DNA from 2 places in the Candidatus Pelagibacter sp. HIMB1636 genome. Region 2 is predicted to be linked to the other one. Evidence: riboswitches for the same ligand, from Rfam matches in the RefSeq annotation. Region 2 holds a riboswitch; the other holds the start of a gene.
The links. Region 2 has a riboswitch for S-adenosylmethionine ahead of ACTTA6_RS02380 (O-acetylhomoserine aminocarboxypropyltransferase/cysteine synthase family protein). Riboswitches for the same ligand answer to the same signal wherever they lie in the genome.
Positions count from the first base shown of each region.

Region 1: it holds a riboswitch for S-adenosylmethionine, as region 2 does, so the genes downstream of both, ACTTA6_RS03950 (homocysteine S-methyltransferase family protein) here and ACTTA6_RS02380 (O-acetylhomoserine aminocarboxypropyltransferase/cysteine synthase family protein) in region 2, are expected to answer to the same signal.

Region 1 covers NZ_JBNAJP010000001.1:729,255-737,171, forward strand. The annotation lists gene ACTTA6_RS03910 (molybdopterin synthase catalytic subunit) at 1-364, shown strand, start outside; gene msrP (protein-methionine-sulfoxide reductase catalytic subunit MsrP) at 351-1,256, shown strand; gene ACTTA6_RS03920 (sulfite oxidase heme-binding subunit YedZ) at 1,256-1,840, shown strand; gene ACTTA6_RS03925 (DUF1244 domain-containing protein) at 1,833-2,078, shown strand; gene ACTTA6_RS03930 (YqaA family protein) at 2,100-2,516, shown strand; gene ACTTA6_RS03935 (molybdenum cofactor synthesis domain-containing protein) at 2,497-2,997, opposite strand; gene ACTTA6_RS03940 (sulfite exporter TauE/SafE family protein) at 3,013-3,759, shown strand; gene ACTTA6_RS03945 (putative 2OG-Fe(II) oxygenase) at 3,796-4,386, shown strand; SAM riboswitch class V at 4,478-4,540, shown strand; gene ACTTA6_RS03950 (homocysteine S-methyltransferase family protein) at 4,548-5,453, shown strand; gene ACTTA6_RS03955 (DMT family transporter) at 5,446-6,327, opposite strand; gene ACTTA6_RS03960 (YbaK/EbsC family protein) at 6,324-6,806, opposite strand; gene glnA (type I glutamate--ammonia ligase) at 6,947-7,917, shown strand, end outside.
Region 2 covers NZ_JBNAJP010000001.1:450,985-458,901, reverse strand. The annotation lists gene ACTTA6_RS02405 (homoserine dehydrogenase) at 1-1,167, opposite strand, end outside; gene ACTTA6_RS02400 (hypothetical protein) at 1,164-1,388, opposite strand; gene argC (N-acetyl-gamma-glutamyl-phosphate reductase) at 1,385-2,407, opposite strand; gene rpsI (30S ribosomal protein S9) at 2,441-2,878, opposite strand; gene rplM (50S ribosomal protein L13) at 2,880-3,338, opposite strand; SAM riboswitch class V at 3,481-3,547, shown strand; gene ACTTA6_RS02380 (O-acetylhomoserine aminocarboxypropyltransferase/cysteine synthase family protein) at 3,550-4,878, shown strand; gene ACTTA6_RS02375 (COX15/CtaA family protein) at 4,906-5,886, opposite strand; gene ACTTA6_RS02370 (chorismate mutase) at 5,975-6,265, shown strand; gene ACTTA6_RS02365 (50S ribosomal protein L33) at 6,267-6,458, opposite strand; gene ACTTA6_RS02360 (MerR family transcriptional regulator) at 6,459-6,821, opposite strand; gene ACTTA6_RS02355 (HU family DNA-binding protein) at 6,814-7,113, opposite strand; gene plsX (phosphate acyltransferase PlsX) at 7,114-7,917, opposite strand, start outside.

The sequences.
Region 1 (7,917 bases), 280 kb from region 2:
ATCGCTAATTTTTAGTGGCACAGTTCGTAATCAAAATAATAATAAAAGTGTTTTAGGTATTACATATGATAGCCATGATGCTTTGGTAATAAAAAGTTTTGAAGAAATTTATAGTGAGGCAGAAGAAAAACTAAACATAAAGAATAAGAGTGTTTTTATTGAACATGCCAAAGGTTACTTAAACTTAGGCGAAATTAGTATTATTATAGCAGTTGCGTGCAAGCATAGAGATGAGGCTTATGTACTATCAAGATATATAATTGAAGAAATTAAAAAAAGGTCTCCTATATGGAAAAAAGAACATTACACAAATAATCAAAGTGATTGGTTAAAAGGAAATCCTATTATTCATGAAAAAAATTAAGTATTCAGAAATAACACCAGAGAAAATTTATAAAAATAGAAGATCTTTTGTTAAATCTCTTGGGTATGGAGCAAGTTCTTTAGCTTTAGCCACAATTCCTTTTGCAAGTCAATCTCAAGCTGATGATAGGAATGAACTTACAAGTTTTAAAGATATAACAACTTATAATAATTATTATGAGTTCGGTACTTCAAAGAGTGATCCTTATGTTAATTCACAAAATTTTAAAACATCACCATGGACAATAAGTATAGAGGGTGAAGTTGAAAAACCTATCAAAATTTCTATGGAAGAAATAACCGAAACATTTACCTCTGAAGAAAGAATATACAGATTAAGATGTGTAGAAGGATGGTCAATGGTAATTCCATGGATGGGTTTTTCGTTAAGTAAATTATTGTCAAAAGTAAACCCAACTAGCAAAGCGAAGTATGTTGAATTTGAAAGTGTTTATGATCCTGAACAAATGAAAGGTCAAAGATATCCGGTTTTGAACTGGCCTTATAAAGAAGGATTAAGAATTGATGAAGCAATGCACCCTTTAACTACAGTTGTAACAGGTTTATATGGTAAAAAGCTTCCAAATCAAAATGGAGCGCCTCTTAGAATATTTATCCCTTGGAAGTATGGTTTCAAAAGTGCAAAAGCAATTGTTAAGATAAAATTTGTAGAAAAAATGCCGACTTCATCATGGATGTGGGCATCTCCACGAGAATATGGATTTTACTCTAATGTTAATCCTAATGTAGATCATCCTAGATGGTCTCAAGCAACAGAAAGAATAATTGGTAAAGATATTTGGGTGCCAAGAGTAAAAACGCTCATGTTTAATGGTTACGGAGATGAAGTTGCAAATTTATATACAGGGATGGATCTAAAAAAATATTTTTAATGAGAAAATATTTTAAACCAGGTGTATTTATTTTAAGCACAATTCCGTTTTTATTAATTTTTTATAAAATATACTTCAATAAACTTGGGCCAGAACCTGTAAAAGAAATTACTCATTTTACTGGAGAGTGGACTTTAATATTTATCTGTCTAACATTAAGTATGACACCACTTAAAAGGCTAACTAGTTTAAATATTTGGATAAGTTTTAGACGAATGTTGGGATTGTTTGTATTTTTTTATGCATCTCTTCACCTGCTTACTTACATAGGTATAGATTATAGATTTAATTTACAGCCAATACTTGATGATGTTCTGAAAAAAAAATACATCTTTATTGGATTTGCGGCATGGGTATTACTGCTTCCATTGGCAATTACATCTTCTCAAATGATGATGAAGTTATTAAAAAATAATTGGAAAAAATTACACAGATTAATTTATGTAATAGCGATATTTGGAGCTCTTCATTATATATGGTTATCTAAAACAATTTTTTTTAGACCACTAGTATATTTGGCAATAATACTTGTTTTACTTGCTTTAAGAATTAAAATTAAAAATAGGAACGTAAATTATGGATGATAATCTAAAAAAAGAAATTCAATCAGCTACACTTGAAAGATTAATAAAACATCTAGATGAGAGAAAAGACGTACAAAATATTGATTTAATGAATTTAGCAGGATTTTGCAGAAATTGTTTGTCTAGATGGTACAGAGAAGAAGCTGAAAAAAAAGGAGTAGAAATATCAGATCCTGATGCAAGGCAATATATTTATGGAATGCCCTACTCTGAATGGAAAGAAAAATACCAAAAATAACTTTCTATTCAATTCAAGTTAATGTTTGCTTATTTAAGTCTATTTATTATTTCGTTTTTAGCGGCAACTATACTTCCTTTTTCATCAGAGGCTATATTGGCAACTTATCTATTATCAGAAACTTATAATAAATTTTTGTTAATATTTTTTGCAAGTTTTGGAAATATTTTAGGATCTATCTTCAATTGGTTTCTAGGAATTTATTTACTTAAATTTCAAAATAAAAAATGGTTTCCATTTAGTAGAACACAAATTGATAGGTCGTCTAAGTGGTTTAAAAAGTATGGTAAATGGTCTTTGTTATTTGCCTGGGTACCAATTATTGGTGATCCACTTACTTTTGTCGCTGGAACGATGAGAATTAAATTTTTAATTTTTTTATTGCTTGTAAGTTTTGGAAAAATAATGAGATATTTTTTTATTTCTCTTTTAGTCTAGGAAACAATTCAACAAAATTACAAGGTTTATGATTAATATCTAATTGATGTTTAAGGATACCGTCCCAAGCATCTGTTACTCCTCCTGAGGATCCTGGTAAGGCAAATATGTATTTACCATTTGATAGAACTGCACAAGCTCTAGATTGAATTGAAGACGTACCAACTGTTTTTAAACTAATAGTCCTAAAAACTTCGCCAAATCCTGGAATATGTTTATCTGCTATTTCATCAACAGCTTCGGGTGTAATATCTCTTCCAGTTAAACCTGTGCCACCAGTTGTAATGATAACATCAATATCTTTATGATTAGTCCAGTCTTTTAGAATTTTAACTATATCTTCTTTATTATCTTTACAAATTTTTCTGTCAATTAATTGATGATTTGCCTCTTTAATTTTTTCAACCAAGATCGCACCAGATTTATCGTTATCAATTGTTCTTGTATCTGTTACAGTTAGTAAAGCTATATTTACAATCATAAATAAATTTTTTTAATGATTATACTTACAATATTTTTTTTTATAACTGCAGTATTATATTCAAGCATAGGATTTGGTGGTGGCTCTACTTATCTTGCATTACTTTTAATTTGGGATGTCCCTTACTATATTTTTCCAATTTTAGCTTTGATTTGTAATATTATTGTAGTTTCTGGAAATTCTATAAATTTTTTAAAATCAAAGAATATTAATTTTAATTTACTTTATCCTTATTTAATTGGTTCTATACCTCTTGCTTTTATAGGAGCATCGATCTCTATTGAAAAAAATTTATTTGAAATTTTACTTTTCTTTATTTTAATATCAGCTGGAGTTTTTTTACTTATTGAAAGCAAATCCTTTAACAAACAAAAAATTGAAATTAAAAAAACACCCCTAGTTTTATCAATATTAATAGGATCAATAATTGGTTTAATGTCTGGTTTGGTAGGTATTGGTGGTGGGATATTTTTAAGTCCTATTTTATTTTTGATGAAAGCAGGGCTTCCAAAACATATAACAAGTACTGCATCCTTATTTATTTTAGTAAATTCAATTTTTGGCATAGCAGGACAATTAACAAAGGATATAGTCTTTAACGAATTTTTAAATTACTGGCCACTATTTATTGCTGTCTTAATTGGTGGCCAAATTGGAAGTTTTTTAAATATAAAATTCCTGTCTAACAAAATATTAGCTCTAATGACTGCATGTCTAGTAATTTTTGTTGCTATAAGAATGGGCATAACACTTATTGCATAAGTTGAATTAATTATTTTTTGATATATTTAATCTCTCATGAAAAATTTTAAACCATTTGGGCCTTCAATAGGAAAATCTAAAATTTCTAAAAAATTTTTAGAAAAACTTAACAAGGAAGTTGATACAAAAATCTTCTCAAAATCCAATGATTATAGTCCAAAATTAGCAAGTCAAATTAGAAAAGAAGTTCAAATTTCTAAAAATTTTATAAAAATAAATTTAGAAAAAGAATTAATAAAAAATATTAAAATTTTTCTAGCTAAAGAAAATATTAAAAAAATTAAAGAAATTAAAATTTTAAACCTGTGGGTCGTTAGCCAATACAAAAATGAGTATAATCCTATACATTATCATGAAGGAGACTTGTCAGGTGTTGGTTATTTAAAAATTCCAAAACATATGACAAAAAATAAAAATGTTAAAAATAAAAAAATAAAAACCAATGGAACAATTGATTTTATTAATGGACAAAAAGCTTTTCTTTCAAAAAGTATTTTTAATTTGATACCAAAAACAGGCGATCTTTTAATATTTCCCAATTACTTAATGCATACAGCCTACCCATTTAATATTGAGGAAGAAAGAAGATCATTTTCTTTCAATGCTAAAATAATTTTTAATAAATAATTTACAAATTTAAATAATATTATATAAATCAATTTGCCGATTTGATCCTATTGCGGGCATAAACTGCTAAAATGGAAATTCCCAATAGATCTAATTAGCAAGGTAGTTGAACTATATTGTGCACCTGCATGTAGCTTAAGCACTAAAAAAGTGAGGATAAAATGAATAAAGATTTTTTTAAAACAACAAAAATTTTAGATGGTGGAATGGGTCAAGAATTATTGGCTAGAGGTATGGAACCTAAAGGAACTTTGTGGAGTGCAAATGCTTTAATTGAGGAAAAATACCACGACTTAATACTTAATATTCATAATGATTTTATTAAATCTGGAGCTGATGTAATTGTAACTACAACTTTTACAACGAGAAGAAAAAGATTGAGAGAAAATGGAATAGAAGATCAATTTAAATTCTTAAATCAGAAAGCGTGTGAAATTGCACAAAAAGCTAAATTAAATAATCCTCACATTAAGATTGCAGGAGGACTCCCGCCTCAAGATTTGACATATGAAGAAGACAAGAGAAGTGAAAAAGAAATCACAAAAGATCATTTGGAATTAGCAGAAATACTAAACCCTTCAGTAGATTTTTTCTATTTTGATGTTTGGAGTAGTATCAAAGAAATTAGATGTGGAATAGAAGCTATTAAAAAATTTAACAAACCATACTTAGTTGGGGTTCATATTTCTGAAGGAAACTCTTTACCAAGTGGGGAAAAAATTTCTGCAATTAATTCAATAATTACTGAAAATTGCCTAGGAGTAATTCTAGCATGTGTTTCACCTGAAAATTATGAGAATAATTTAGATGAAATTCAAAAACTTAAAGTTCCATTTGGTTTCAAATTAAACGGATTTATCACAACTAAACCAAAAGGTGGTTATACTTCTCAGTATAAAGAAAATGATGGATCGAACCCCAATAGTTTTTTAGGTCAAAGAAAAGATTTAGATCCTGAAAAAATATCAATTTTTGCAAAAAAATTTAGAGAAAATGGTGCCACAATTCTTGGAGGATGTTGTGAAACTCGGCCATCACATATAGAGGCAATAAAAAACACTATTTAAATTTTGTACCTTTTCTTACAAAATAGATACCTGTAGCAACTGCTATCAATGAAATTATAACTTTCGTTGTTATTAATTCTTTTAAAAAGATATAACTTAAAATGGTACCAAATATTGGAATTAAATAAGATACTTGAGATTGAAAAATTAAACCATTGTTAATTAAAATTCTAAATCTCAATAACCAAGCAATTCCAGTAGATACCAACCCAAGATAAATAACTGAAAAAGTAGAATCTAATCTTGGAACAGTTTTCCAAGGTTGTTCAATTAAACATACTAAAGGTAATAATATAATAGTAGCCCAAATCAAAATTGAACTGGTTACATTTTCATTTTTTTTCTTACTTATTTTTAATGTTAAAAGACCTCCAATTACATAACAGGTAGCACCTAACAAAATTAATAATGCTGAAGTAAAGTTATTTTCATTAATTAATAAATTATCTGAAAATAAATAAACTATTCCTGAAAATCCAATTAGAACTCCTGTTGTTCTAATTAAATTAAATTTTTCATTTTTGGTGTAAAAATGTCCTAGTACTACTGAGCTAAGTGAAGTTGATGACATTAAAATTGCTGCTAAGTTACTTTGAACAGATTTAATCCCATATGCTATTAAAAAAAATGGAGCTACTAAATTTATAAATCCAATCATCGCAAACCAATACCAATCTTTTGAAAATGCCTCGATTTTAATTTGTTTGTAAAAGCAAAGTAGTAAAACTGGAATTGAGCCAAAAAAAACTCTTAGAAATGCAATCGTAACAGGTCCAAATGAATAGGTTGCAATTTTAATATTAAAAAAAGCAGATGCCCAAATTAATGCTAGCAACGTTAATAAACTATAATCAATTAGTTTTGGTTCTCTCATTCAATAATATCTTCTGGTGTTCCTTTTGTTATTTCAATTAATTTATTATAATTTATTTTGAAAACAGCATTTGGATGTCCAGCTGCTCCAAATATATCTGGGAATCTCTCAAGACTTTTATCAATAAAGATTTTACATCGCCTCAAGTGCCCTACTGGAGACACTCCACCAATTGTATATCCAGTATTTTCTTTAACGGCTTCAGGAGATGCCATAGACACGTCTTTTTCATTGAGAATTTTTTTTAATTTATTTAATGAGCAACGTTTGTCTCCAGATACTAAACTTAATATATAAGTTTCACCTGCCCTAAAAAGTAAACTTTTAACAATGGCACCAACGTTGCAACCCAAAGCTGTAGCAGCATCATTGGCCGTTCTTGCTGTTTTTTCTAAGACGATAACATTTAAATTTTGATCGAATGTTTTAAGAGCTTTTTCTGCCCTTTTTACCGGTTCTTTATTTAGTATTGATTCCATTGAATTTATTAAATTCCTTAATTTGATTGAATAGATACACTACTTATGTAAAAAATGCATAGGTGTTATTTATTAAATAAGCATTATTTTTTAACTTTTTTTTGCTAATTAAGCTCCATCAAAATTACATAGGAGACAAAATGAGTGCAGAAAACGTTTTAAAATTTATTAAAGAAAAAGAAGCAGAATTCGTAGATCTAAGATTTACTGATCCAAGAGGAAAACTTCAACATTTAACTATGGATGCATCAATAGTGGATGCTGACATGCTTAATGAAGGAGTTTTTTTTGATGGCTCATCTATTGCTGGATGGAAAGCAATTAACGAATCTGACATGATTTTAAAACCTGATACTGCAAGAATGTTCATGGATCCTTTCACGTCTCATAATACTGTAGTTTTGTTCTGTGATATTTTAGATGCAATCAAAAAAGATCCTTACGAAAGAGATCCAAGAGGAGTTGCAAAAAAAGCAGAGGAATATTTAAAAGCATCAGGTATTGGTGATAAAGCGTTTTTTGGACCTGAGCCAGAATTTTTTGTTTTCGACGATGTAAGAATTAAAAATGATATGAATGAAAGTGGATTTAAAATTGATAGTAAAGAAGGTCCATATAATTCAGGTAAAGAATATGAAAATGGAAATATGGGACATAGACCTCAAATCAAAGGAGGTTATTTTCCTGTGCCACCTGTAGATAGTGAACAAGATATGCGTGGTGAATATTTAAAAAACTTAAAAGAAGTTGGTATCAAAGTTGAAAAACACCACCATGAAGTTGCTCCAAGTCAACATGAACTTGGTATGTATTTTGGAACTTTAGTTAACCAAGCAGATAACGTTCAACTTTATAAGTATGTAGTTCAAATGGTGACACATTCATTTGGAAAAACTGCAACCTTCATGCCAAAACCAGTTGCGGGTGATAATGGTTCGGGTATGCATATTCACCAATCTATTTGGAAAGGTGATACTCCCGTATTTTCAGGTGAAGCATATGCAGGACTTTCAGAAACTGCATTACACTATATTGGTGGAATTTTAAAACACGCTAAAGCAATTAATGCTTTTGCTAACTCTACTACGAACAGTTACAAAAGATTAATTCC
Region 2 (7,917 bases):
ATTTTTTTTATCTGGAGTTTGAATTAATCTTTTTACAGAAATTTTATATTTAGCTAAACGATTGGTTATTTGAGATAAAACGCCTGGTTTATCTTTAACTTCAAATCTTAAATATAGAGAATTAACATAATTATTTACGTTGTAAGTCTTTAAAGTTTTAAGCTTATTTACACTTACACCAAATGGCTTTTTGATATTTCCTCTTAAAATAGATAATAAGTCAGATAATAAAGATGATGAAGTAGGACCTGGTCCAGCACCCTCCCCTTGTAACAAACTTTCTCCTACTGGCTTGCCATTAAGGATCACAGCATTCATTACTCCATTTACATTACCAATATAGGATTTTTTACTTACAAGACATGGATGAACAGTTTCAAAAAGTTGGTTATTTTTGAGTTCAGAGATACCCAGTAGTTTAATTCTTAAATCTAATTGATTTGCAATTTTAATATCTTTTAAATCAATCTTTTCTATTCCTTCCATTAAACATTTTTTATTAGATATTTTACTATTAAAAGCTAAAGCAGATAAAATTCTTACTTTTGCAAATGCATCAAAACCACTTAAATCTAATTTAGGATTACCTGGTTCTGCATAACCAAGCAATTGAGCTTTTTTCAAAACATCTACAAAATTTTGCTCAGAATTTTCCATCTCTGATAATATATAATTTGAAGTACCATTTAAAATTCCATAAACTTTAGATAATTTATTAGTAGCTAATCCTTCTTTAATAGATCTCAATATCGGTATCCCACCAGCAACAGATGCTTCGAATTCTAAATTTACATTATTTTTTTCAGCTAGTTTTGCTAAATTGTTTCCATGTTTTGAAATTAAAGCTTTATTTGGAGTAATTACATGAATTTTATTCTTTAAAGCAGTTTCAACTAATTTTTTAGAAACCCCATCAGATTGTCCAATTACTTCAAATAATATATCAACTTTTTCTTTTTTAAAAATTTCAAAAGGGTTTTTATAAAAAATTTTTCTATTAATTTTATATTTTCTTTTTTTATTTATATTTTTTGCAGAAATAGCTACTACGTTAATTCTTTTGCCTGTTTTAAGTTCAATATCTTTTTTTTTAACAATTAATTCATTAAATAAATAATTACCTACTTGACCAAGTCCAACAACTGCAACATTCACTATATTTTTCATTTGCTTATATCTGGATATTTACTTTTTTTAGTATAGTCAGCTATATAAATCTCATATTCTTCTAATGTCATTTTTGTTATATCGTCTGACTTTTTAAGTATTTCAGTTATTTTTTTTTGATTTTTTTTATTTTCAGCAGGATGTTCTGTCCAATACTGAGAATCTTTATTTAAAGAGCAATTACATAAAAAAATTAGAAAAATAATTAAAAAATATTTCATTTTAAAGCAGTTCTTTCAGGAAAATTAAATTTATTATTTAAATTTTGAACAGCCTGACCTGCTCCACCTTTGATTAAATTGTCTATTGCAGAAATAATAACTATTTTGTTTTTATATTTTGATTTAAACACTGTGATAAAACAATTGTTTGTATTGATAACATCATTTGTGCTCAAGAGTTTATCAGAGTTTAATATTTTAACGAAATTTTCTCCTTTATAAAACATCTTAAGTGTTTTGATAATTTTTGATTGATTAACATTTTTATCTAAATCTAAATAAATTGTACTCAATATACCTCTAAACATTGGAGATAAATGTGGAGTAAAACTAAATTGAAAATTTTTATTTGTAAATTTGCCTAAAAATTGATGAATTTCAGAATTATGTCTATGAAAACCGACACCATAAGCACTTAAAGACTCGTATAAATTCTTATCTTTATATTTTTTATGAACTCCTCTACCCGCACCAGAATATCCAGATTTTGAATCAATAATTATATTGTCTAATTTAACTAATTTTTTTTTAATTAGCGGAACAAGAGGTAATAATATTGATGTTGGATAACATCCTGGACATGAAATAATATTGTGATTTTTTAATTCATCACGATTTATTTCAGGTAAACAATAAATGCTTTTTTTCTGTAGTTTTGGAGCTCTATGTTTTTGTTTGTACCATTTTAAATAATCATTAGCTTTTTTTAATCTAAAATCTGCTGCTAAATCAATTAGAGTAATATTATCATTAAGTTTTTTTGCTATATCTTGAGCTTCACCATTTGGTAGAGCTGTAAAGACTACATCAATATCATTTAACAATTTAGGATTAAATTTTACGATTTTAGGTAATTTTTTTTTTGAAAGAGATTTATCATAATAAGAAATATTTTTTCCAACAGACGAATTTCCACATAGATATTTAATATTAATATATTTGTGGTTAATTAATAACTTGATTAATTGAACACCAATATATCCTGTAGATCCGGCAACTAATGCATTAAGCTTAGGCATTTTTTATTATAGCAGTTTAAATTGTAAAAAAAATTATCTTTTAGAAAACTGGAAGCTTCTTCTAGCTTTTCTTCTACCAGGTTTTTTTCTCTCAACAGCTCTAGAGTCTCTGGTTGTGAGCTTTTCAGTTTTCAATGTTGTTTTTAAATTTTCATCAAAGAGAACCAAAGCTTTAGAAATACCATGAACCATTGCTCCAGCTTGACCTGTAGGTCCACCACCTTTCACGCTACATCTAACATCATAATCTGTAGCTTGATTTATAATCTCAAAAGGTCTTGTAATTTGCATTTTGTGAATTTCATCAGCAAAATATTCATTATATAATTTGCCATTTACATAAATTTTACCAGAACCTTTTTTTAACCAAACTTTCGCTATTGAAGTTTTTCTTCTACCTGTCGCGTACTTACTATCTTTAAAATCTAACTTTAATTTTGGAGTTTTTGTGTTTGATTGTACGTTTTCCATATTAGTTTCTTGCAATGTTTTTATTGTTTAGTTTATCTAATTCAATAACTTTTGGATTTTGTGCAGCATGAGGATGTTCACTTCCTGAATAAATTTTTAATTTTGTTAATTGTTTTCTACCCAAAACACCACCTGGTAACATTCTTTTAACTGCTAGTTTCAAAGTTTCTCCAGGTTTTTTTTCATGAAGTTTTTCTGGTGTAGTAACTTTAATTCCACCAGGATGTCCTGTATGTCTATAGTACTTTTTATTTTGAAACTTCTTACCAGTAAATTTTGCTTGTTCGATATTTTTTACTACAACAAAATCTCCATCATCCATGTGAGGTGTATAAGTAGTCTTATTTTTACCTCTAATAATATTAGATACAACGGTTGCTAATCTTCCGACAACTGCATTTTTTGCATCTATCTCATACCAAGATGATGTAACTTGATCTTTTTTTGTGAATTTTGTCATTGTGCGAGGATTAATACTATTAAATTATTCAAAGTCAATTTTATATTTAGCTTGTAAAACATAACTAATATGCTATTTATCTCTTGCCGATTTGATCCTATTGCGGGCATAAAACTGCTAAAATGGAATTTTCATTAAATTTTAAATCGGTAGGCATTTGAACTGTATTGTGCGCCTTGCATAAAGCAAAAGCACTAAAAAAGGAGTAAAAATGAGTACAAAAAGAAATAATCCAGAAACTATTGCGATACATGGTGGAGATTACAGAAGTGATCCAGCTACAAATTCTGTAGCTGTTCCAATTTATAGAACAACCTCGTATCAATTTAATAACACTGAACATGCAGCTAATTTATTTGCGTTAAAAGAGTTTGGAAACATCTATACACGAATAATGAATCCAACAAATGACGTGTTGGAAAAAAGAATCGCTGCTCTTGAGAGTGGACTTGCGAGTTTGACTGTAGCGTCTGGACAAACCGCTTCTACTTTTGCAATATTAAACGTTGCTCAAGCCGGAGACAATATTGTTAGTTCAACAGATCTATATGGCGGAACAGTTTCTTTATTTACACATACTTTAAGCAAGCTTGGTATAGAAGTAAGATATGCAGATCCTTCAGATCCAAAAAACTTTGAAAAAGCAATAGACGATAAAACTAGAGCTTTTTATGGAGAAACATTACCAAACCCATATTTAAGAGTTTTTCCAATTAAAGAAGTTTCAGATATTGGTAGAAAATATAACATTCCATTGATCTTAGATAACACTGCTGCTCCTGTAATTTGTAAACCAATTGAACATGGTGCTGCTGTGGTTGTTTATTCTTTAACAAAATATATAGCAGGTCATGGAACAGTGGTTGGGGGCGCGCTAGTAGATGGTGGAAATTTTGATTGGACAGCAGATCCAAAAAGACAGCCACTATTTAATGAACCTGATGCAAGTTATGGTGGTGTTGTTTGGGGTAAAGCAGTGCCTGAATTGACAGGTGCAAATGTTGCTTTTGCAGTAAGAGCAAGAGTGACCTTGCTAAGAGATTTAGGATCAGCACTTTCTCCAGATAATGCATTTGGCGTCATACAAGGACTTGAAACAGTTGCTTTAAGAATGAAACAACACTGTGATAATGCTGCAAAAGTGGTTGAGTACTTAAAAAATCATAAAGCTGTTGAGAGAGTAATTTATTCCACTGAACATAATGAAGAGATATCAAGTCGAGCAAAAAAATATCTTAAAAATGGTAATGGTGCTTTAGTTGGTATTGAATTAGCTGGTGGTATCGAGGCTGGTAAAAAGTTCATTGAGGCTTTAAAAATGTTTTATCACGTTGCAAATATAGGTGATGCTAGAAGTTTAGCAATACACCCAGCAACAACTACTCATAGCCAATTAAATGAGGATGAATTAGCTGCTTCAGGTGTAACGCCAGGATATGTTAGACTTTGTATTGGTTTAGAACATATTGATGATATCATTGATGATTTAGATCAAGCTTTAGACAAATCATCAAAAGGTAATTTAAAAGCAGTTAGTTAATTTTATTTATATGTCTACAAATAGAAATTAATTAATCTCTCTTTTGTATTTTGAGATAAATATAAAATACAAAGTTGAAAGTATTATCAAAATAGAATTTATCTGGTGTAAAGATGCAAATAACATTTTTACTCCAGATAAAATAGTTATCACTCCAAGAAAAATTTGAAATGCCAAAGTCAAACCAATTACTGTGATAGGTTTGTATAATTTTTTGTTTCCAGTATTAATTACCTTAAAGAGGATTAAGGCATAAATGACTATAATTAAGTATGCTAAATTTCTATGTATAAATTGAACAATAGAGGGATTATCAAAAACTTTTAAATTCAAAAACTCTTTAAAACTACTATCATCAGGAAAATAATTAACACCCATCAATGGCCAAGTGTTATAAATTTTACCAGCATCCATACCAGATACAAAAGCGCCTATAATTAGTTGCAAAAATAATAAAACTAAAAAAATTTTTACTATAAAAAGATTAATAGAATCATTTTGATTTGAAGAGGATGATAATTTTAAAAATTGCCAATATACAATTGATAAAATGATAAAAGCTGTTACCAAATGTATTGCTAGTCTATAATGACTAACATCAATTCTTTCAACTAATCCACTTGATACCATGTACCAGCCTAAAAATCCTTGAAAACAAACCAGTAAAAAAATAAGTCCATATTTTTTTATAATCCAAACTCCTTGTTTTAATGAAAAATAAACCATTGGGAGTAATACGGTTAAACCAATTATTCTCCCTAACTGCCTGTGTCCCCACTCCCACCAGAATATTATTTTGAATTCATCAAGAGTCATATTGAAGTTTTGTTGGCTGTATTCAGGAATTGTTTTATATAAACTAAAATATTCTAACCATTTATCATTTGTAAAAGGAGGAAAAAAACCAACAAATAATTCCCAAGTAGTAATTGATAAACCGGAGTCAGTTAATCTAGTCAAGCCTCCAACCAAAATTATTAAAGAAACTAAAACTAATAATGATAACATCCACAATTTAAGTTGATTATTTAAATGATTATTCTCACTGTACATGCTCAGATAAATATAATAATTATTAAGTATTCCAATAAATTAAATGTCGCCAAATAATAAAAAAAAACTAGATTTAATAAGAGTCAAGCTAGATAAATTAGATAATAAACTGTTATCACTTATAAAATATAGAACAAAGCTAGTTGAGGAAGTTTTAAAGCTCAAAGAATTTAAAAAAGAAATCGTAGATAAGAAAAGAATTAATTTTATTTTAAAAAAAATTAAAGCAAAATCCTTAAAACAAGGCATAGATCCAAAAATAACTAATCGTATTTGGAAAAATATGATTTGGTCTTATATTGATTACGAAAGAAGAAATTTTAAAAAAAAATAGTTTATTTACTATGTGGTGGAAGCTTTTTCTCCACAAACATTTCGTGTTTTCTGGTATCAGGATTGTATTTTTTTGCAGATAATTTTACTTTAGCTTTTTCGCCACCAGCGGGTTTTTTTACATAATAAAAGTAAGGACTATCTGGTTTAGCTTCAGGTACCATTCTAACTTTTACGTGTGTTTTTTTTGCCATTTACTTTAGTGTTTTTATAATTTTTGATATTTTAGTTAACTTAATTTTTAATTTTTCAGCTTTTATAGATTTATCTGCCATTTCGTCAAGCTTTAAAGTATCTACATTATCAAGGATCTTTTTAACTCCATTAATTGTCATACCTTGATCTTTAAGCAAATATTTAATCTTCTTAAGAAGATCTATATTTTTTTCATCATAATATCTTCTATTAGAATTAAGAATTTTTGGCTTGATTTGTTTAAACTGTGTTTCCCAAAATCTTATTATGTGAGTAGGCAAAGAACCTCTTTTATTGACTTTTAAGTCTAAAATTTTAGCAACTTCACCAATAGTTTTATAAGCCTGATCAGCTTTATCCATAATCTTTAAGATTTATAAACTCTTTAAATTCTTTTGAAGGTTTAAACAAAACAACATCCCTACTAGTTATTATTTTAGTTTCCTTAGTTTTTGGGTTTCTACCAATTCTACTTTTTTTTTGTCTAATAGAAAAAGTTCCAAATTTAGATAATTTTAGCTTTTTCTCAGATTTAATGTTGGAAACAATTGTTGATAAAAAATCATCAATTAAATTTTCTGAAATCTGTTTAGAAAAACCTAGTTGCATATAAACTAAATTAACTAAATCTTTTTTAGTTAAATTTATTCTCATTTAAAGAATCTGTTTAATCTTTTCTATCAAATTACCTTTAACAATTCTATGGCAAACATCTAATGAGTTAGCAAAGCCAACGTAATCAGTACCACCATGACTTTTTACCACTGGAGAGTCTAATCCTATAAAAATTGCACCATTGTAAAGTCTTGGATCTAATCTTTTTTTAAATTTTCTTAGATTTGCAATATTTAAAAGTGAAGAAAACTTACCTATCCAATTTCCAGTCATCGCTTTTTTTAATTCACTTGTAATAAAATTTGCAGTTCCCTCTGCTGTTTTTAATGCTACATTTCCTGTAAATCCATCTGATACAATTACATCAACTTCACCATCCATTATGTGATTACCCTCGATATATCCTGAAAAATTAAAATTTTCAGATTTTTTGTCATTAAGAATTTGATATGTTTCTTTTATTACTTCATTACCCTTTAATTCTTCTGAACCAATGTTCAATAAAGCAACATTGGCCATTTCATTTGGATATAACGAGTTATAAAGTGCAGCTCCCATCGAAGAAAAATCACTTAGGTTTTTTGCACTGCATTCAATATTGGCCCCAAGATCTAGTACAACGCTCATGCCTTTTTTATTTGGCCACAACGCAGATAGAGCTGGTTTATCTATATTTTCAATCATTTTTAAATTCAATTTTGATACAACTAATAGAGCGCCAGTATTACCAGCAGATATAACTATATCAGCATGCTTTTCTTTAACACTTTGAATAGCAAGCCACATACTTGTGTCTTTTCCTCTTTTTGCACCTTCTAAAGGACTGTCCGTACTTTTAATTGC